Haloferax marinisediminis: one gene and its partner. The protein of the gene in region 1 binds, or shares a complex with, the protein of each later gene. Links are inferred from orthologs where the notes say so. Each region holds a gene or a part of one and is shown in the gene's direction. Other genes may lie near its edges. The genes, in order: rpl7ae and GJR98_RS00430.

Region 1 (10,953 bases):
GCCGCCGACGGGGTGAACTCCGAACTCGCTCGCGATGCGGGCTTGATGGACTGGGACGACCCCGAACAGTGGTTCCAGGGCGTCAAAGCCGTCGTCGACATGCCGAGCGACGTCATCGCCGACCGGTTCAACGTCGACGAAGACGAAGGCGTGGCGCACCTCTTCTCTGGCGACCTGTTCCAAGGTGTCCGCGGTGGCGGGTTCCTCTACACGAACCGCGAGACGCTGTCGCTGGGGACCGTCTTCCACCTCGACAGTCTCGTCGCCGAACAGGCCGAACCGCACGAACTCCTCGACGCCATGTTGACCCACCCGCTGCTCGGACAGTGGCTGGGTGACGACTACACGGAACTGGAGTACAGTGCGAAACTCGTCCCCGACTCGAAGAAGGTGGCACTGCGCGAACCGCACTTTGGCCGCTTGCTCGTCGTCGGCGACGCCGCCGGTCAGATGCAGGCCCAAGGGCCCATCATCAAGGGCATGAACCACGCGGTCACCGCAGGTGCGCTCGCTGCCGAGTCGTACGCACAGGCGAAGTCGCGAAACGAACCCGAGAAGGCGGGAGCGCGGTACGCCAAGAAACTCCGGTCCGAAGGTGTGATGCAGAAGCTTCGCCCGCGCGGGTACGAGATGTTCCGTGGCGTCACCGAAGACGACAGCGTCACCAACCTCACCGAATCCGTGCTGACGTCGTTCGTCGGTCGTGCCGGCATCCGGGCGCTGTCTGGGCAACTCGAACGCCTCTACAACGTCCCGGCGCTCTCGTCGATGATTCCGGACACGCAGACGCCGTACGTCACGCTCCCGACAGTCATCGCAGAGGAACTCGGGACACCGGTCCGCGAGCAGAGTTCGGTCACGCCGCCGAGTCTCGAAGAGCGCATCGGGAACCTGACCTACGACACCGACATCGGGACGCCACACATCACACTCCTCGACAACTCCTACGAGGCGAGTGGTGCCGCCGTGGCGGCCTGCCCGGTCTCCGCAGTCGACTTCGGTGGTGGCTGTTACCGCGAAGAACTCGTGCGGACGAACGGCTCCGAAGAGCGCGTCGTCAGCCTCGACACACAGCCCTGTGTCGAGTGTGGGACGTGTGCCGTCGTCGCCGACACCGAGTGGAGACACCCACGCGGCGACAAGGGTGTCGAGTTCAAGTGGGGATGAACACGTGACCGGGGACACTGCACAGTCAGGGTGGTCGGACGATACCGACCGCGTCGCTGAGAGCGAACGCGACCCAGAACACGTGCGGTTCGGAGAGCGCGTTCGGGAACTCGCGTCCGAGGCCCAACAGGCCCGCGAGCGCTTCGACCCCCCAGACGAATCGGCGGCAGACGAGCGAGCACTGGCGTGCGCCCGCGACGGTGTCGGCCCGGCCGTCTCGCTGTACATCGAAGCACGAACCGGTGGGCGAATGGTCGAGTTCACCCGCGAGGAGTTCCGACTCCTCCAGCGAGCGCTCAACGACTGGTTGGCGATGTACGCTCGGTGTTACGGCGTCGACCTCGACGCCGACTTCACCGTTCGAGAAGCGGCGGAAGTCCTTCTCAGAACTCACAACGTCGTCGACACGGCCCAACTGTTGACCTGCGTCCCCGCTCGGTACTGAGCGTTCGTCGTCTCAGTACCGAGCAGTCTCTCGATTATTGGCCCAGAATACCCCGCAGAGCGCCTAGCTAGACGAACGAGACGTTCTGGCAATTCATCACGAACAACTATTATTAACCATGCCTGTGATTGTGTACCATGGAAGTTACTGACAGTCTTAACTTCGGCCACAAAGACCGCAAGGACATCTACGAGTACATCGAGAGCCACGGGACCGTCAGAGAAGACGAGGTACGGCGAGCGCTCAACTTCGAACCCGCGGCCCTCGGTGCACACCTGACGATTCTGCGACGAGACGGCTACATCCGAAAAGTCGGAAAACACGTCGAAGTCGCGTACGCGCCCGAAAAAGAACAGACGGTCGAACTGGACGGGCTCGACGTGACGATTCGGATGGCCCAGAACGTCGACTTAGAGAGCCTCGTCGAGGCGATTCACGAAGTCGCCGACGAAGGCCGTTACATCGAAGCCGAGACTGTCGCGGACGTACTCGACCACGAAGAAGTCGTCCTCCGGCACAACGACGTCAGTTCCCGGATGGTGTTCGTCGCAACCGTCGACGAGAAACTGGCGGGGTGGGTCCACCTCGACCTGCCCGAAGCCGAGAAACTGAGTCACACCGCCGTCCTCACCGTCGGCACACGACCCGAGTACCGCGGCCACGGAATCGGGAGTCGCCTCCTCGAACAGGGTGTCGAGTGGGCGCGCGACCACGGGTTCGAGAAACTGTACAACAGCGTCCCGGCGACGAACGAGGGCGCCATCGAGTTCCTCGAAGCCCACGGGTGGGAGACCGAGGCGGTCCGTGAAGGCCACTACAAGATAGACGGTGAGTACGTCGACGAAGTGATGATGGCCGTCACGCTTCGGTGAGTCTCCGACACTACGACCAGTATTTTTCTGCGCCGTCGAGGGGTTCAGCGACGACGCCGTCTTGTTGAACGAGCGCTCTCGCGTGTGCCGTACAGACGTCTCTGTCAGCATCCCACGGAATGTAGAGTCTGACCGCGGCGACGCCGTCGCATCCGGATTCGCTACACTCGGCCATACCCGTCCATCGTCGTGGACGACTATCGATGTACCGCCCGCGTGGTGACGCGAGTACGATTACAGATACCTCTCGCGCTCGTCGTGCGCGACGTCTCCGCCGTACTCGTCGACGAGCGGTTCGTACGCGTCGCCGAGGGCACGCATACACTGCGCAGTCGAGTGGAAGCCGAGTTCGTCGGCCACAGAAGACCACCGCTGAGTCTGGAGTACCTTCCTGACGAGCAGGCGCTCTTCGCGGTCGGTGAGTGACGCGCGTTCGGGGGAAATCAGGTGCGCGAGTGCGAGGCGGCGGAACGCGCCCGGTGCCGTCGTGTAGAGACCCGGCCCGTAGGATGCACCGACGACGACGCGCCACTCGTAGTCCGAAAGCGACGGGTCGTCGTCGATGTCGACAGACGCGAGTGCGGCCCGCGCGACGTCCGGGTCGAGGTCGGAGAGCGCGTCTCCGAGGACGTCGCCGATGCGCTGGACGAACCACTCGGCGTGTCGGTCGTGGAGGGCGTGGCCCGCTGTCGAGAGCGGGAGCAACATGAGCGCGGAGTACTCACCGCTCGTGTCGTTTCGAGTCGTCGAGAGGTGGACGGTCCCGTAGTCGTTCTCGCGCCAGAACGAGAGGAGTTCGGGCGTCGCGCCGAATCCGACCCCGAGGTAATCGGCGTCGTCCTCGAACTCGTCGCGAATCGCCGAGAGCAAGCGCGACCCGAGTCCCGACGACCTGACGGCGTGGTGGGTTGCGATTCGCATCACGCGATAGCCGACTGGAATCCCGGCGTCTTCGTCGCGGAGTTGACTCGTGAACACGTCGGGGAGCATGTTCCCACGGATTCGGCCGCCGTCGTACATGTGGCGACGCGTCTCTGCATCGAGGTTACCCTCGCGTGCGAGCAAGGCGACAGAGACGACTCGGCCCTCGTAGGTGAGCGCCCTGAGCGTCAGGTTGGGCGCGTCGAGGAGACGAGCCAAGTCGTCAGGCTCGGTTCGGTAGTGGGCGAGGACGAGCAGTCCGAACGCCTCTCGAAGGAGGTGTTCGTCGGCGAGCAAATCGTCCGGTGTGAGCGTCTGATACTCGACAGACGCCGGGGTCGCGTCCGCAATCAACTGCGCGACGGGCGGGCGAGCGTCGAGCAACAGGGCTCTGAACGTCCACGATTCGACGGGGTCGCCGGCAGCGTAGCGAATCGGGTCGTCGAGTCGAACGTCGGTGACGGTGTGTGAGGACTCGTCCAGTCTATCCCGGAACCTGACGGCGAACCCGCGCCCTGCTCCCTCGTACCCGCGAACGGTCGTACAGAAGGCGACCGAGGGGGCATCGAGAAACGACGTGAGGAGACGAACCGGGAGGGCGGCGGCTTCGTCGACGACGACGGCGTCGGCAGTGGTCGCCGCCGCACCTGCTTCGGTTGGGGCAACGTATCGGATACGTCCGCCACGCGACGACGACAGGTCGAACTCGTCCGCACTTCCCGACTGGAAGTCGCCGAGTTCTCTGAGGAGTCGTTCGGCCCGGACGAACACTTCGGCGGCGTTGCGTCTCCCCGGTGCCGTGACGACTACGTCGCGTCCCTCAGCAGCGAGACTTCCGGCGGCGAGGCCTGCCGCGCTCGATTTCCCCCGTCCTCGGTCTGCTTCGACGACGACGGCGGTCTCCGGTTCGGCGAGTGCTTCGAGTTCGGCGAGTGCGTCGGCTTGGTCGGCAGTGAGACAGTCTTCGTATGCGCGACGCGGGAACCGCCGGTCACTTGGGACCGACGGAAGCGCCGTGTCGAACGAGATTCCCTGTCTGTACGCACCGTCGCGTTCGACGGTCCCGGTGTCGAGGTTCACGAGCGCGATACCGGGGTGGTCACGCAGCGTCGAGACGAGTCGGCCGCGGAAGCGACCGGTCACGTCGTCGGTGGTAAACGGTGGGACGGCGAGGCGTTCGTCGAACGAGTCGCGGCGAGTGACCCACTCGTCGGGGGGTGGGGTGAGGAGGACGAGGAGGCCGCCGCCGTCGACGGCACCGGCGACGCGCCCGAGCGTGTTCGCGGAGAAGTCCTCGTGGGCGTCGAGGACGACGATGGTTCGTGTCGTCCCGAGGAGTTTCGACGCCTGTCGTGGCTCGACGCGGTCGAAACGGAATCCCTCGCGAGTCGTGACGAACGTCACCTCGTCTTCTGGGACGTCTGCACCGCGAACCACGTCGAAGGCGGCGTCGATGCCGGCGTCTCGGTCGCCCGAAAAGACGAGAAGTCGGCGCTGGTCGGTGTCCATCGCCTCGTCGCGGCGGGCGGACGCGAGCGACTCCACGTCGAGTGTGCCGGCGGTGTCGTCGTCGCGAGCGTCGTCGCCGGGGGTGGTCATACCTCTCGTTTTCCCGCGAGCATATTCACTTCCTTCGGTCGGGGCGCACTGCCAGTGGTCGTCTGCTCACGGGCGAGTCTCGTAGGTGTTCAAATTCCTCCATTTTTTGGAGACATTCTCGGTGGCGAGATGCCCGAATCTCGGGGTATGCGGACTCATCGCACGCCGGTACGATTTTGAAAGCGCTTTTATGGGGTCCGAAGTAAGGAAAGGTTACAGCCTGTCCGGGGTTGATGAACCTCCTCGCCGTAGGGAATATGCCCACCCATCGCGACCGACCGACGGGTGACGCCGGCGAGGGAGTCGAGCCCGCGAGCAGGATTTAGGTGAACAACAATGGCAGTCTACGTAGATTTCGACGTACCGGCCGACCTCGCTGACAGCGCCGTCGCGGCGCTCGAGGTCGCCCGAGATACTGGTATCGTGAAGAAAGGAACCAACGAAACGACCAAGTCCATCGAGCGCGGCAACGCTCAGCTCGTCCTCATCGCGGAGGACGTCTCCCCCGAGGAGATCGTCATGCACCTCCCCGAACTCGCAGACGAGAAGGGCATCCCGTTCATCTTCGTCGAGACGCAGGACGACATCGGCCACGCCGCCGGTCTCGAAGTCGGCAGTGCCGCTGCCGCCATCGTCGACGCTGGCGAAGCGGCCGACGATGTCGAGGACATCGCGACTAAGGTCGAGGACCTTCGATAACCGACCATGAGCGCGGACGAACAAGCCAGCGACTCGACGCCCGCGGAAGTCATCGAAGTCGTTGGAAAGACTGGGATGCACGGCGAGGCCATGCAGGTCAAATGCCGCATCCGTGAGGGCTCCAACAAGGGCCGTATCATCACGCGAAACGTGCTGGGTCCCGTCCGCGAGGGCGACATCCTTCAGCTCCGCGAGACCCAGCGTGACGCCGACTCCATCGGAGGTCAGTAATCATGGTCGAGAAGCGAACGTGTGACTACAGTGGTGAAGAAATCGAGCCCGGAACGGGCACGATGTACGTCAAGGTCGACGGAACCATCCTCCACTTCAAGAACTCGAAGGCCGAGAAGAACTACTTCCTCGGTCGCGAGGCTCGTGACCTCGAGTGGACGGAAGCCGGTCGACGCGCACGCGGTCGCGCGGAGGAGGACAACTAAATGTCCGACGCCGAGCGTACCTTCGTGATGGTCAAGCCGGACGGTGTCCAGCGCGGTCTCATCGGCGACATCGTCTCCCGCTTCGAAGAGCGTGGTCTGAAGATGGTCGGTGGCAAGTTCATGCAGATTTCGGAAGAACTCGCCCACGACCACTACGGTGAGCACGAAGGCAAGCCGTTCTTCGAGGGTCTCGTGGACTTCATCACGTCCGGACCCGTCTTCGCGATGGTCTGGGAAGGTCAGGACGCGACGCGGCAGGTCCGCCAGATGATGGGCGAGACCGACCCCGCCGAGTCCGCCCCCGGTACCATCCGCGGCGACTACGGTCTCGACCTCGGTCGGAACGTCATCCACGGCTCCGACCACGAGGACGAGGGCGCAAACGAGCGCGAAATCGACCTGTTCTTCGACGAAGACGAACTGGTCGACTACGAGCGCATCGACGAGACCTGGCTCTACGAGTAAGTCTCGTCTCGATTTTCCACTTTCTCACTCGAGAGGAGCGACGGCCATCTCGGCCCACGTCCTCTCGTCCGCGCTCTCTCCGAGACGAACACCCGGTCGTCGTCTCGGGATGAGTCGTGGTACCACCGACCCTTCGACACGCGAGCTGGTTAGATACCGTCTACAGGTCCTGACCGTCAGGTCTGGCGCAAATAACCGCTTTGCTCGTCGCCAGCGAAGTGGAGGGCATGGTGGAATTGGAACTCGTCCTCATCACACTGCTGGTGATGTTCTTCGTGGGCGCAATTGCGATGCTCGGGGTGACGGCGGCCGCCGCGTGGGTGACTGCACGACTCGCAACGAACGCGTTAGCTCTGGCTCGACCGGTGGTACTCGGTCCAACCGACATCCGCGACGTCGAACTCAAAGTCGCCGGACTACGTGCGCTCGACCACGTCGACGCCGGCGTCGTCACTGCTGTCGTTCCAGAGCGAAGACGAGGGACGCGCGGACTCGACCGATTTTCGTTGACCGACGGTGTCCGATTCGACCTCGCGCTCGCGACGCCCGACGACAGAACCGCACGACTCTGGGTACCGTTTCCGACCAAGCTGACTGGTGAGTCCCGACTCGAACGTGTCGCCGAGGCGTGCGGTGTCTTCCCGGACGAAATCTCGGATGCAGTGGGAACGGAACTGCCACTCGTCCGGGATGCAGATGGACGATGGCACGTCGGTGAAGCACGACCCCGTGACTACCACAGTAACGTGGACGAGCGAGCGTACGAACCCGACTGGGCCTGACGAGTCCCGTACACCGACGTACCGTATCCTGATACAGTCGAGGTGACAAAGCACTTATTCCACTCTCCCGGGAGCGACGTATGGACGATTTTCGCTCGACCAACCGCGACCACTGGGACGAGTTGGCCGACCTCCATCCATCGACACCACTCTACGATGTGGATGGATTCTTGGACGGAGAGTCGAGCCTCATGGACCTCGAACGCGACGAACTCGGGTCAGTCGAAGGGAAGTCGCTCCTCCACCTCCAGTGCCACTTCGGCATGGACACGCTCTCGTGGGCACGAGAAGGCGCGACAGTCACCGGAATCGATTTCTCTCCGAAGGCAATCGAGATGGCTCGCGAACTCCGCGACGAGGCCGGAATCGACGCCGGCCAGGCCCGCTTTGTCGAGAGCGACGTCTACGAACTCCCAGAGAATCTCGACGGTGAGTTCGACATCGTGTTCACCTCCTACGGTGCGATTACGTGGCTCTCAGATATCGGCCGGTGGGCTGAAATCATCGACCACTTCCTCACGCCCGGTGGGACGTTCTACATCGCCGAAGTCCACCCCGTCGTCGGGGCGGTCAGCGAGACGAATGGCGAGTTCGCAAAGTTCGAGTATCCGTACTTCTCCGACGAGGTCCACCGATTCGAGAGCGACGAAGGCTACGCCAGCGATGACAAAATCGAGCACGGAACGACCTTCTATTGGGCACACACGACGGGCGATATCCTGAACGCGCTCATCACTGCTGGCCTCGATATCGAGTTCGTCCACGAGTTCCCGAAGATTTGCTACGAGCGCTTCCCGAATCTCGTCGAAGGCGACGATGGGTGGTGGCGCTTCCCCACCGGGAAGCCAGACATTCCGATGACGCTGTCTATTCGGGCGACGAAGCGGGACTAACAGCTCAAAAAAGAACGGACGGTCGAACCGCGAGCGATTTCAGGCACCTCCACGGTATTCTTCGACGACAGTCTCCCACGAGACACGTCCCTCGCTAACGATGTTCTCGGGGGTGAGTGCTTCCGTCTCGAAGACTGCTGCCTCACTTGGGAGGTTCGGGTCGAGTCCTTGGAGGAATAACGGCAAGACGTTCATCTCTTCTGGCGGTCTGCCGGTCTCTTCTATCGAGAGTTCGGGGACGTCACCATCGGTCACGACCACACGCGACACCATGCCGAATATCTGGTGTGGGGGACAGTAGAAGTCGTACACGCCCGGCGTTTCGAACTTGTACAGCCAGTACCCACCGACGGGCACGAGTGGCGACGAAATCGGTCCGACGCCCTCCGGGACACGGTTCTGCCGTCCGTGTCGCTCGTGGTACGCTGAAACGCCGTGGTCCGGCGTCTCTGCGCTGTAGATGACCACATCGCCCGGTTCGACTGTGAGTCCAGTCGGTTCGTAGTGGAACGCTGTGCTCTCGGCGAGGAGTGTTGCGAGTTCTTCGACCGTCAGTGTCACATCTCCCTCCGGGGTCGGCGCAGTTACTTCGGCGGTCGGGTCGCTCAGTTCGCCGGCCTCGACGACGCCGTCTGCGGCAGCGGCGTTGATTTCAGCAATCGTGTCCTCGTCGAGGACACCCGGTGCTGTGAAGGCGAACAACTCCTCCGGGAGGTCGATGTGTAGTTCGACCTCGTGTGCCGGTCTGACGGGTTGTTTGAACGCCTCGAAGCAGTCTTCCCCTGATTCTCCCGAACACGGGTTTGGTTCCGCCGATGCGTACCCGAATATCGGGTCTAACTCGTTCGGTTCTGGCCCACCACCACTGTTACCGTTGTCCGGTGTCGAATCGTCTTCTCCGTTCTCGTCACTCTGTGCGACGGCAGTTCCCATCGCCATCCCGAGAAACGCCGATGCCCCAGCGGCGCGCAGGAGACTCCGACGTGCTATCGGGAGCCACTGTTGCTCGTCGCTCGGTTCACCCGCTGCTGGTGTGATTGTCACATTCTACCACCATATGAAATGACAACGTGTTCAAATATAAACTCGCGTAACGTTCAATGTTGTTGATAATCAGACGGTATTGAAAAGCGTGGAATACTGGTGGTACGATTCGCGAGAACGGCTATCACGCAGACGTATTCGACCGAAAAGAGAAGAAAAGAGAGTGACCAGCGTCGAGCGACTATCGCTCAGTCGGCGGACTGGACGGGTTCTGCGAGGTCGATTTCGCCCGCGTCGAGTTCGGCTTCGACTTCACGGGCGGCTTTGACCATGTTCTCCATCTTCTGGTAGGCCACCTTGCGGGGCAGGAGTTTCACACCACAGTCCGGCGAGATGGTGAGTTTCTCCGGTGGGACGACCTTCAGACCCTGCTTGATGTTCTCTTTGATCTCCTCGACCGTCTCGACTTCCGCGTCGTGAACGTCGACGACACCGAGCGCGAGGTCGGGTTCGAACTCGGGGTCGGTGAACACGTCGATTTGGTCGTAGCCACCGTTGCAGAGCTCCACGTCGAACTCGTCGATGGGGAAGTCGTTGAGTTCGGGGTAGATGCGCGAGTAGTCACCGTAACAGACGTGCAGGCCGATGCGAACCTCGTCCGGGACGCCCGAGACGATGCGTTCGAGACACTCGCCGACGATGGCGTGGTCGTCGGGCGTCGTCGCCAGTGCGGGTTCGTCGATTTGGATGTACGTCGCGCCTGCGTTGACGAGCTGCTCGATTTCCTCGTTGACGAGGTCGGCGAGGGCGTAGGCGAGTTCTGCCTCGCTGTCGTAGTGTTCGTTGAACGACCAGCTGGCGAGGGTGTACGGACCCGTGATGGGTACCTTGACGGGCTTGGAAGCGACGTCGCGGGTGAACTCGAACTCGTCGACGAGCCACGGTTCGTCGTACTCGACCTCTCCGACGACGGAGGGCTTGTCGAAGTAGTTGTGGCCCCAGACCTTCACTGGGCCGTTGAACTCGTAGCCCGGGATGCGGTGGGCGAAGTACTCGACCATCTCTTCACGGCGCATCTCGCCGTCGACGACGGTGTCGAGACCAGCGCGCTCGTGTTCGTTCGTGATGACGCGACAGGCGTCGTCGTGGGCCTCGTGGAGGTGCTCTTCGGTGAACTTGGAGTCGGGGTCCTCGGCGAGGTCGTTCGCGCGGTTGAGCCACTTCGGCTTCGGGTACGACCCGACGACGGTCGTGAGCAGGAAGTGTTCGTTCTCGTGGTTCTCGGGGCGGAACTGCTCGCGGTTCTCGGCGTCACGGCTCATGCTTCCACCTCCAGTTCGTCTTCGGTCGCAGCAGCGAGTGCAGCGAGTTTCTCCGTCGCGCGGTTCTCCGGCAGGTAGAACAGTTCGGTGTTAGAGGTCACGTACGCAGTGTCGAACGTCTTGTTCTGGACGCGGTCGAGCGTCCACTCGACGCGCTCGCGGACCGTCGCAGGGTCTTCGACCAGCGTGTTCTGGCCGTCGACGAGGCCGAGCGCGATGTCGTCTTTCGTGCCGTACTCGTTGATGTTGTAGAACGTCTGGTCGCGGTCACCGGCGACGAAGTCGAAGCCGATTGCGTCCACGTCGGCGTCCATCAGGTGCGCGTAGACTTTCTCTTCGAGCGACCCCCAGTAGGTGTGGACGACGA
Region 2 (10,841 bases), 1.6 Mb from region 1 along the record:
AAGACTTCCGCGTCCGCGAACTCGAACTCGACTCGCTCAACATCCGGCCACTGGATGCACACACCGGCGACTTCCCCAACCTCGTTCTCCGCGTCACCCTCCGTGGGTGGGACACCAACGACTTCGCCGGACGCCTCTCGGACGAACTCGGTGTGAGCAGAGAACGCGTCTCCTGGGCCGGAACGAAGGACAAACACGCGGTGACGACACAGCTGTTCACCGTCCACGGAGGAGAAGCCGAGTCTGTGCCGGAGATTCCCAACGCCGACATCGAACTCGTCGGCCGACTCGGCCGCACCCTCGACTTCGGTGACCTCGCTGGCAACGGGTTCCGAATCCGCGTCCGCGACCCCGACCACCCGGAGAACGCGGCGGCGATTACCGAGGCGCTCCGCGACTTCGGTGGCCGCGACGACATGGTCGGCGTCCCCAACTTCTTCGGTCACCAGCGTTTCGGGAGCATCCGACCGGTCACGCACAAAATCGGCTTGCACGTCGTCCGCGGTGAGTGGCGCGAGGCCGTCCTCGCGTACTGTGGGAGTCCAAGCGAAGACGAACCCGAAGAGACCCAGGAGGGCCGCGCCATCGTGGACGAAGAAGCAGCGTCTGCGGACCCGGACTGGCACCGTGCGCTCGACGCGATACCGGGCTACCTCGGGTACGAACGTGGGATGCTCCACCGCCTCGCCGAAGACGGCGCAGAGACCGACGACGACTGGCGCAACGCGCTCGAATCGGTCCCCTCGAACCTCCAGCGACTGTTCGTCAACGCCGCCCAGTCGTACGTCTTCAACCGAATCCTGTCGGAGCGACTCGCCCGCGGCCTCCCATTCGACGAACCCGTCGAGGGCGACGTCGTCTGCTTCGCCGACCGAGACGCTCCCGAGGGCCTCGAACTCCCCGACGTGAGTCGCCTCCAGTCGGCGACCGGCCGGCGTGTCGACGTGATGGGCCGCCACATCGAACGTGGTCGAGCCTTCATCACCGCACCACTCGTCGGAACAGAGACGGAACTCGCCGACGGAGAACAGGGAGAAATCGAACGAGAAGTCCTCGACGAGTTGAACCTCGAACCGAGCGACTTCGACCTCCCCGGAAACTTCCGCTCGACCGGGACGCGGCGAGCGATTCTCGTCCGAACCGACCTCACCATCGACGAAGACGAGTTCGCCGTCGATTTCGCACTGCCACACGGGTCGTACGCGACGGCCGTGATGCGCGAGTATCTGAAAGCCGGGCCGCTGGACCTCTAAGAACCACAGCGGACGCGGTCAGTCGTCGGTTCTCGTTTCTTATTCTGCTGCGCCAGATGCCTCTGTCGCGCGCGTCGTCGCGTAGCCAATCGCGGCGAACGGAAGCGACAGCAGTGTCGCGACGAGCGCGAATCCGACGGCGAGCGCGACGGTCCAGAGTTGGAACCCGGAGGCTTCGGCCGCAGGCGGGAAGTAGAACCACACCGGAACTGCGAAGGCGAGCGCCGAGACGGCCGCACCGAGTTGGTGTTGGCCGCGCGCGCTCGCCACACCGAGTGCGTAGCCAACGGCGAGGGGGAGGGCGAGCGTGGACGTGCGGGCGACTGATGGACCGACGGCAGCGAAGGCGATACCCGCACCGAGTGCGATAGGGGCCATCGCGTACAACGACCCTGTGACGACACCTTCGGTGTTCGAACGCCCGGCGAAGACCGCGCCCGCAGCAGCGAGGAAGACGACGCCCGTGCCGACGACGACCACGGGCCTGTCACGGGCGAAGACGGCGACGAGCGGAATCCCAGCGGAGGCGACCAACGCGAACACGAGTTCTGCCGTCGTGCGGGTGTCTGCGGGGTCTCGGTGCACGAAGAACGCACTGAACGTGCCGGCGGCAAGCCACGCGAAGAATGCGAAGAGAACCGTCGAGATGGGTGCCGCCCGGCGAAGGTAGGATGCGATGGCGACGCCAGTCTCGATGGCTGACCGACCCAGTTGCGTGGCGAGTCGGACAGTCGTCTCCGGGTCGAGTGCGAGGGCGACCAACCCGACGAGACCGGCGAGAGCGAGTGGAGACAAAGACGCCAGAAGGGCACGACGACGCATACCTCGGTGTCACGGACCCGGCACCAATAGTTTTCGCCACCGAGGCGGTGTCGCCCGAACAGAGCGCGGTCCGCTTCCAACTTTCGACATAAACGCCCTTTTGTACGCGCACGCCCGAACCGACAGTATGCATTGCCGGCGGTGTGGAAATCCGTTAGACAAACCGGGAGACTACTGTCTGACCTGCAACACCGCCAACTGTGACGCCGTCGTCGCCGTCTTCGAATCCGACCGCGCGACGCTGACGTTCCTCGACGAAGACGAGGTCGTCGGCGAGACGGCTGTCACGACGATTCCCGAGACGGACGACGACACCAAAATCATCCAACTCCGGAACTTCGCAGGCCTCGTCGCCGACGAGATTCGGCGAAAGCGTCCGGAGACAGTGTACGCCGCTGGCGAACGCGACCCCTTGCGCGAGACGCGCGCGCAGCTTCATTACGAGTTCTACCGCGTCACCGACACGGACCCAGTAGAGTCAGTCATCGCCCGGCACGGCGAACGGGCGCTCGAAGTCGTCGACATCCCACCAGCAGAGAAACTCGGTGGGAGTCACACGACGCTCATCGGCGGACGAAAGGGACGGCGAGCGATTGGCGTCGTCGCCGGGCACCCACACGTCAAGAAAGTCATTCCAGGACCCATCGACGCCAGCGGCACCGGGTCGCGGACGGGACTCCGGGCCAAGGTCACGCGCGCCGACAACAACGGGAACGTCAGACTCCTCTTACGCGACGGGTCGAGCGTCCAAGAGAACCGCATCGTCACGACGGCGATGAACTACGAGACGGGTGAGCGTGTGCGCGACGACCTCAACGAAGCACTCCGCGAAGAAGAGTTACAAGACGAGTGAGCCACCGACTGGTGGGTCGCTTCCGTTGACGCTTATTGATGGGTCGCTTCAGACGGTCGGTCTGTGTCTGTGGACAGGCGAATCGGTTGTGTCGCAATCGCTTCGTCGCGGTACCACGCGACAGTCTCTTCGATAGCCGTTTCGAGCGGTGTCGCCGTCACCGCGTCACCGAAGGTGTCTCTGAACTTCTTGTCGGAGACGACGTAGGGGGCTTCGAACGAGTGTCGCTGTTCGAGGAGCTCGCTGAGGGGCGAACTCACGTACCCACCGAGGGTGAGCGGCACACCGGACACGGCGAGGATGCGCGGGAATCCGGGGTCGATGCCGACGGCGTCGTAGACGAGATAGACGAACCGCCGCGTCGAGACGGTCTCTGGATTCGGAACGTGCCACGCCTCACCGAGTGCCTCGTCACGCTCGCCGAGGAGAACCAACGCCCGTGCGAAATCCGGGACGTAGGTGTACGTGTGGGGGAGCTTCGGATTTCCGAAGACTCTCGCTCGCTTCCCTTCGACGGCCTCGCCGAACACCTGCTCACCAACGGCTGATTCTCGAACACGCGGGCCGAAGAAGTCGCTGGCGCGGCCAATCGTGGCCTCGATACGTCCCTCGTCGTGCGCATCGAGCACCATCCGGGCGCATTTAGCGCGGGTTCGTCCCTTCGGTCCGGTCGCCGCGTACGGGAGGTCCTCGGTGATTCGGGCGTCGACGTCGCCGTACATGTACAGATTCTCGGCGACGACCAGTCGCGCACCAGTGGCTTCGACACCCTCGACGATACCGCGCGTCAGGTCGGGGAAGAGTTCGGGCCACAGGTGGTACGGTGGTTGCGCGCAGTGGTAGACCACGTCGGCGTCTTCGAACGCCGCTTTTGCGAGGGCTGGGTCGGTCACGTCGATACGTCGATGCTCGGCCCCCTCGGGGAGTCTTCCAGAGAGATGTCGCGCCACCACCGCGACGTCGTCGCCGCGCTCTCGGAGGTGTTCTGTCACAGCCAATCCGACGGGACCCGCCCCGACCACGACGTGTTTTGTCATACCACTCAGTACGCAAAGGAGCGAGAAAGCCGTGTCTAGGCCGGCACACTCCGGCACGACTCGTAGGGTTTATCCATACTGCTGAGGTAGTTGGCGGTACTATGGCCGACAAGAAGGCACGATCCGTCGGAAGTGCCGGGCGCTTTGGGGCTCGGTACGGCCGCGTCGCCCGCCGCCGCGTCAAGGAAATCGAAGCAGAGATGCGAAGCGCAAAAGTCGACGGCGACGACGTCACCCGCGTCGGAACCGGCATCTGGAAGAACGAGAAGACTGGCGAGGTCTTCACTGGCGGTACCTACCGTCCCCAGACCCCGGCCGGCAAGCAGGTTCGACGCTCCATCCGCGCCGCACTGACTGGCGAGTCGGAATAACACCGAGCTAGCCTCGATTCCTCACATCTCACAATGAGCTACAAGTGTTCCCGGTGCAAGCGCGACGTCGAACTGGACGAGTTCGGTGGCGTTCGCTGCCCCTACTGTGGGCACCGCGTCCTGCTGAAGGAGCGGACCCCCAACGTGAAAGAAGTCAACGTCGAGTAACGTGCGCTCAGCGCACAGCGCTTCTCTCGAGTTCGACTACCCCGACGAGCGGCGCGCCCGTATCGTCGAACAGAGCGTCGCGGTCGAAGTCGGCGAGATCGACGACGCCCGGTCGCGCGCCCGCGTCCACCGCGAGGGCCGAACTGTCGTCGTCACCGTCGACGCAGGAGACATCGTCGCGCTCCGCGCCGGCGTAAACACGTGGATTCGCCTCGTCGAGACCGCAGAAGCCGTCTCAGCCGGAAGCGAGAGCCGTTCACAATCTGCGTAGGAGACCGCGGGTGTTTTAGGGCCGGCGTCCCGTCCGTTCGGGTATGCAGGGAAGTCTGCCGCCAGAAGCCCAAGAGAAGCTCGAAGAACTGCAGAACCTTCAGGAGACCGCCCAGAACGTCTCCGAGCAGAAGCAGTCTTCCGAAACGGCGCTCAACGAAGCCCAGACGGCACTCGAAACGCTCGAGGACGTCGACGCTGACTCGAAGATGTACCGCGAAGTCGGCGAACTCCTCATCGAGACCGACTACGAGACCGCTCAGGAAGACCTCGAAGAGAAGGTCGAGAGCCTCGAAGTCCGCGTCGAGCAGCTGACGAAGCAGGAGTCGCGCGTCCAAGAGAAGTTCGAGAGTCTGCAGGAAGAACTCCAGCAGATGCTGCAGGGCGGTGCCGGCCCGATGGGCCCCGGCGGCGCATAAATGCCAGAGCCAACGGACGAAGAAGTGGTCGAGACCGCCGCAGAGGCGGCCGAAGGCCTCATCTTCGCCCGGTTCAAGCAGTCGCGCGTCAAGGACTTTGACGTCACTGTGACGTTCGAAGACGGTGTGCTCGACGTCGACGTGTACATCAACGCACCCGACGACGCCGAGAACGCCGACGCAGTCGCCGACGAGGCGGCCCGAACGGCGCAGGAAGCCGTGGACGAACTGTTCGCGGCCGCTGACGAAGAGTAAGGGTCATTTTCGCGGGAACCCCCCGCACACTTTCCACACCGCGAGCGACGCGTCTGTATCGTCCGATGGAGAGACGAGCGTGTTCGTCCGTCAGTTCGCCTGAATCGGTCGAATCGACCGATAGAACGCCGTCGAGTACGTCGCGAAGAATGCGCCGAGGACGCTACTGACGACGACCAGGAGAACCACGAGTCCAACCGTCGCGCCGAGTCCGACCGATGGAAGACCGAACAGTTCTGGGGCCGTTACGGGAGCGGCACCGACGTCAGCGACTCCGGTCGACTGAGCCGGAAACACGGGACCAGTGAGCAGCGAGAACAACGCGCCGAAGACACCGAGGACAGCACCACCGACAGTGACGACGACGGTGTACCCGAGTACAGACACGAGGTTGTGCCGGACACACCACACGCTCCGTTTGATGGCGTCGATGGCTCCCAAATCGTCGATGACGATCGCGTGGCCGAAGAACTGTGAGACGAACAGGACGGCAAAGTAGACGAAGAAGATAGCCAGGCCAATCACAGCGATGGTTGCCAAGAGGGCGAGGCCCGGTTGCGACCCGTTCGCCAACAGAATCACGCCGCCGAACCCGACCACAAAGACGCTCACGAACCCTAACACGAAGTACAAGACGAGGAGTCCGAAGTACACGGCCAGTATCGACACGTAGTGGGCTTTCCCCTCACTCATGAACGTCTCGACGGTCGTTCGGCCACTCGTCGCCTCGTTGGCCATGCCGATGACGCCGCCGATGAAGAACGGTATGACGAATAGCAGAACTCCGCTAAACACGAGCGAGATGAGACTCCCGAGGAGTGGACTGATAGCCTGTGCGAGTAATCCGGGGAGTTGAAAGAGACTGATTGCTGCGGTCACCGCGAACAACACTGGGTTTCGCCGAAGCGACTCACCTGCTGTTCCGAGGGCTTGGAGGGCGGCCATAGTCACGAGATAGTGACAATCAATAAAGAATTACTGGTTGACACGAAGTGCGTAATCGGTCGAGTACACACTTGACATCCATAGCCAACACCGGGGTGGACCACGACGGAAAAGGTGTAATGGCGAGTTCAGTTTCTGATTCCGCAGAATAACGTGGTAGTAACTGTACAATCGCCCGGTACTATTATCAAGGAATGTGGTGTATGTTACCTCATGTCAGTTAGACGTACCCCGAGAGGGACGACTGCGTTGGACCGACTCCGAGAACACTACACCGACGTAGACCGGCTGTGTTCGAAGTGTGGACACGTGGATACAGAGGGTTCGTGGTCGGCGAAGACGACTGGTTCGACGGTCTTCTACAGACATATCTGTCCGAGTTGCGGTGCCATCGAGACGAGAACGCTCTCGTTGAAGTAGTGCGACGAGGCCACTCCTCTCGTCGCGTGACGCTGTCCGGTGAGTGACGACGCCGCGACGAAAAATGTGAGGCCGAATTAGGCCAAGAAGAACACGAGCAAACTGACGGCCATCGACGCGAGGATGACCGCGAGTGCCAACGCACCGCCCATCGAGACGACTGCGTTCGCGTGGCTTGCGAGCGTCTCGGTCCGGTCGTTCCCGAAGATGGTCACCTCGGCGCGTTGGGTCGCCATCCCACCGGTGACGGGTTCGCGGTCCGAGCGCGCCTGTTCGACGAGGTCTTCGATAGTCGCGAGCAGTTCGTCGTGGTCGATCGCCGCACCGACCTGATTTTCGGCTTCGACGGTGTTGACGATGTGCGTGTCCGTCGTCATCACCTCGGCGACGTCTGCCAGTGCATCAGGACCGGTCGTCAGCGTGTCCACGATGTGGTCGCGGAGACCGGGTTCCATGTTGTTGCCGTCGATGAGGACATATGCCGTCACCTGGTCGTTCACGTCCGTCACGGCGACGCGGATCCCGAGTGGACCGATTCCTTCGCGCGGTACCCAGTTGGTTTCGTCCCACGCGGTGCCGAGTGTGAGTGTGCCGCGAGACGTATCTGAGAGTTCATCGCCTGCGAGACCCGCCGCCGTTATCATGTCGAACGAGCGCTTGCTCCCGGGCGTGACGTGACCGAGGTCTGCGCCTTGCAGGCCGTTGTTACAGTTGTGGGCGTCCACCAAGAGGACGTTTTCCAGCCCCGTCGTTCGGGCCTCGGCGGCCGCCGAGAGGCCGACAGCGTACTCAACGTCGTCTGCGAACAGGGGTGCGTACGTCGAGACGAGGACGGCGTCGTCGCCGAATCCCTGTCCGAGCATCTTCGCATCGCCAGACTCGACGCGGACACTCTCCGTCGCCTCGTCGGTGTATTCGATTGTCTCGTAGGCGGCGTCGGCGGCGTCGAGGACCACGTCGACTTCGCGTTCGGTCACGAGGTTGAAGTCGTGGCCGGCAGTCGCGTGAGGCGGGAACGCGAGTCCTTCGGCACGGCGAGCGACTCGCTCGGGGAAGTTTCCGCCGCCGATTTCACCCATCGGACCGGGGTGAATCATCGGGAGGACGAAGCGGGCCTTCTCGGTTCCGTCGTTTCTCTGGAAGGAGAGGACGGTCACGGGGACGATTGCCTCCTGACCGAGTTGCTCGAAGAAGTCTTCGAGTTCGCGCGTTCCCTCTGCGACGTGACCGATGAACCCTCGGATGAAGTCGAGAACGGACACGCCGAGACTCCGGCGCCACGGTCGGTCGACGACGCGGAGGAAGGTGTAGACACCCAGCGAGTAGATGACGCAGGTAATCGCGAGGAGTTGGAAGTGACTGAGCGCGATTGCCGAGAGTTCGGGTGGTGCCCGGTCGGGGCGGGCGAGATACGGCAACAGATACGCGTCGAGGATGGGGCCACCCACTTCGAAGAACCGAAGCGTTCCGCTGTAGATGAACAGCAAGGCCGCGGACGTGAGCGTCTGGATGCTCGCCGGAACCGCTGCAATCGGAAGCGACGACCGGGACACAGCCATGATGATGAGCAGACGGAACGCGAACACTGACGCGAGGGCGACGACGAGGGCGTCGAAGACGAATCGCTGGCCGAGTCCGGTGAACACCGAGATGATGGCCGCGATGGTGACGAAGGTCACGATGATGACTTCGCCCGCCAGTGCGAGGAGCGACGAGCGGTTGTGGGTCAGTTTTCCGCCGACGAATCGGTCGACGCCGGTGGTTCCGAACGCCGCGACGACAGTCGGAATGCCGATGAAGAAGATACCCTCCCAGGCGTCTCTGCCGAGGAAGAAGATGCCTCGCCACGAGCCTGCGAGGTCGCCGGAGTCGAACGCCGCGATACCGGCCATCGCGGCGACGAGCAAGGCGAACCCGAGACTCGTATACCAGTTGGGCGCGCGGAAGATGAACCGCGACAACCCAGCGAGGTCGCTCTGCGTGGAGGTCATTTTCCGAACAGACTGATTCGAGTGGGGTAAATCCCTCGTATTATTCCGACCGGAAAAGGCTGAGAGATAGATGAGGGTCGAGCAGGCCTGCGATTTGTCGGCCCGACGCGACCGAGTTTATTGTTCGCAGATGGCGATGAAGTTCTCGAAGACTTCCTCACCCTCGTCGGTGTGAGCCACTTCGGGGTGCCACTGGACGCCGTAGAGGTTTCGCTCGGTGTTGCTCATCGCTTCGATGGTACACACGTCGCTCGTGGCAGTGTGCGTGAACCCTTCGGGAACTTCCTTCACTTCGTCGGCGTGGCTTGCCCAGACGCGCGTCTCGGGGGCGAGCGAGCCGATGAGTGGGTCGTCTTCGTCGAGAACGTCGACGTCGACGTCGGCGTAGCCACCGTAGTCGCCAGAGCCAACGCGGCCGCCGAGTTCTTCGGCCAGAATCTGCATGCCGAGACAGATGCCGAGAACCGGAACGTCGAGGTCGAGGTAGTCAGCACAGCGGCCGATGCGGTCCATGTCCGGGCCGCCGGAGAGGACGATGCCGTCTGCGTCGATGTCTGCAGGGTCCGTGTCGTTGTCGATGAGGTCGGTGTCGACGCCGAGGTCACGGAGTGCGCGCTGTTCGAGATGAGTGAACTGCCCGTGGTTGTCGATGACGACGATGCGGGTCATGTCCCGCATTGGACTAGCGTGCCTAAAAGTGGTTCGAAGGACGTCCGAGATGCGCGTATCCGTGCATCACATTGGCATATTTGTCGAGCATCACTCGTCGGTGGCGCGTTCCCGTGCCGACTGAAATCCCATTTCTTCGAGCTCCTTCGTCCGTCGCGCTTCACGTGCAGCGATGGCCTCCGGGTCGGGAGCGGCGTCGTCGTCGATACGGGCGAACGACTTGTGGACTTTCGTGTGGCACCATCGACACAGTGCCACGGTTATCTCGTGTGATGGGTCCGGTCCGTCACGACTACCGTACGAGAGGTGGTGTTCTTCGAGGAGCGGACGGGCAGTCGAGTCGTGTGCCATACGGACCTCTTCGATGCCACAGCGGGTACACTCGCGGCCATTCGTCGTCGAGGCGTAGTGCGGACAGTCACGAAAGTCACAGTCTTCGGCGGCGGCGACACACTCGTAGTCGACGCGTGCACGCTCGCGGGCGAACGCCGGGTCGCGGTCGGCGTACTCGCGGGCGAGGCGGCACTTCCCGTCGCTGGTGAGGTGGTCGCACCGCCCAGCGTGGTCGTAGGGGTCGTCGACACCTACGGGCGTGCCTGTCGGCGTCTGCTCCATGCTGCGGGGTCAGGCCGGCGTGTGTGTAAACGTTGCTCTCGTGGAGACCGTCTTCTTGGCGGTGGATTCATCTTTCACTCTGTCGAATATACATCTGTGAGGCTCGTACACCGACAGAACGGCGACCAGACGACGCTCGCTTCGAACGTCGAAACCGCCGATTCGTTCCTCTCGAAGGCCCGCGGCCTAATGTTCCGTGGGTCGGTCCCCGACGACTATGCCCTCGTCTTCCGATTCGACGACGCCGACCACCACAGTCTCCACATGGTGTTCGTTCCGTTCGACATCGACGCACTGTGGCTCATCGGCGACGAAGTCAAACAGAAAAAGCGCCTGTCTGCGTGGACAGGTATCGGACTCGGGATGGCAGACACCATCATCGAACTCCCCGCAGGCGCCGCCGAGGACGTCAATCCAGGCGACCTCGTCCAACTATCCGAGTGAGACGGGCGCGTCGGCAGCGTGAGACAGCCGTGTCGTCACCGAGTGACGTAGCGTTAGCGCCAAGGAGACACCAATTTCTGTCAGAACCATCTCTTTTATACACTCTTCGACATATGTGTTCAATTACTATGTCGGGAGATACCACACCGACGGAGGATAGAGTAAGTCGTCGCGAGACGGCTGGCTGTGAAATTCAACGGTTCTAACTTACAAGGACACGATTCTACCGTGAACGAACGATTCGGGAAGACCCCCGAGCTACGCACTTCTGAGTCAGTACAGCTGTTAGACACGACACTTCGCGATGGC

What was found.
Region 2: rpl7ae (region 1) and GJR98_RS00430 share a complex: the UniProt entries of both Methanocaldococcus jannaschii proteins name them as parts of the 50S ribosomal subunit. The link is inferred for Haloferax marinisediminis from one-to-one orthologs.

The regions. Positions count from the first base shown.
Region 1 is NZ_WKJP01000001.1:1,630,733-1,641,685, forward strand. What follows is about bases 4,087-7,021. They hold rpl7ae (50S ribosomal protein L7Ae), read left to right. Parts: upstream 4,087-5,340; coding sequence 5,341-5,703; downstream 5,704-7,021. Other genes in these bases: tmcA (tRNA(Met) cytidine acetyltransferase TmcA), read right to left, coding at 4,087-5,004; GJR98_RS08500 (30S ribosomal protein S28e), read left to right, coding at 5,710-5,934; GJR98_RS08505 (50S ribosomal protein L24e), read left to right, coding at 5,937-6,140; ndk (nucleoside-diphosphate kinase), read left to right, coding at 6,141-6,605; GJR98_RS08515 (hypothetical protein), read left to right, coding at 6,833-7,021. Also shown: GJR98_RS08475 (FAD-dependent monooxygenase), read left to right, coding at 1-1,167; GJR98_RS08480 (hypothetical protein), read left to right, coding at 1,172-1,612; GJR98_RS08485 (GNAT family N-acetyltransferase), read left to right, coding at 1,750-2,484; GJR98_RS17475 (hypothetical protein), read right to left, coding at 2,495-2,659; more of tmcA, read right to left, coding at 2,719-4,086; more of GJR98_RS08515, read left to right, coding at 7,022-7,387; GJR98_RS08520 (class I SAM-dependent methyltransferase), read left to right, coding at 7,468-8,280; GJR98_RS08525 (cupredoxin domain-containing protein), read right to left, coding at 8,320-9,324; GJR98_RS08530 (methionine synthase), read right to left, coding at 9,513-10,586; GJR98_RS08535 (5-methyltetrahydropteroyltriglutamate--homocysteine methyltransferase), read right to left, coding at 10,583-10,953. UniProt on the Methanocaldococcus jannaschii protein: Multifunctional RNA-binding protein that recognizes the K-turn motif in ribosomal RNA, the RNA component of RNase P, box H/ACA, box C/D and box C'/D' sRNAs.
Region 2 is NZ_WKJP01000001.1:77,631-88,471, forward strand. Bases 2,879-5,701 are described here. They hold GJR98_RS00430 (50S ribosomal protein L37ae), read left to right. Parts: upstream 2,879-4,066; coding sequence 4,067-4,336; downstream 4,337-5,701. Other genes in these bases: GJR98_RS00420 (DUF2103 domain-containing protein), read left to right, coding at 2,879-2,928; GJR98_RS00425 (NAD-dependent epimerase/dehydratase family protein), read right to left, coding at 2,961-3,965; GJR98_RS00435 (DNA-directed RNA polymerase subunit P), read left to right, coding at 4,370-4,504; GJR98_RS00440 (KEOPS complex subunit Pcc1), read left to right, coding at 4,506-4,775; GJR98_RS00445 (prefoldin subunit beta), read left to right, coding at 4,819-5,193. In the rest of the region: tRNA pseudouridine(13) synthase TruD, read left to right, coding at 1-1,253; GJR98_RS00415 (hypothetical protein), read right to left, coding at 1,293-2,075; more of GJR98_RS00420, read left to right, coding at 2,203-2,878; more of GJR98_RS00455, read right to left, coding at 5,702-6,393; GJR98_RS17885 (HVO_0649 family zinc finger protein), read left to right, coding at 6,607-6,813; GJR98_RS00465 (DUF2070 family protein), read right to left, coding at 6,891-8,804; GJR98_RS00470 (GMP synthase subunit A), read right to left, coding at 8,922-9,473; GJR98_RS00475 (DUF7097 family protein), read right to left, coding at 9,564-10,088; GJR98_RS00480 (DUF192 domain-containing protein), read left to right, coding at 10,185-10,532; GJR98_RS00485 ((R)-citramalate synthase), read left to right, coding at 10,761-10,841. UniProt on the Methanocaldococcus jannaschii protein: Binds to the 23S rRNA.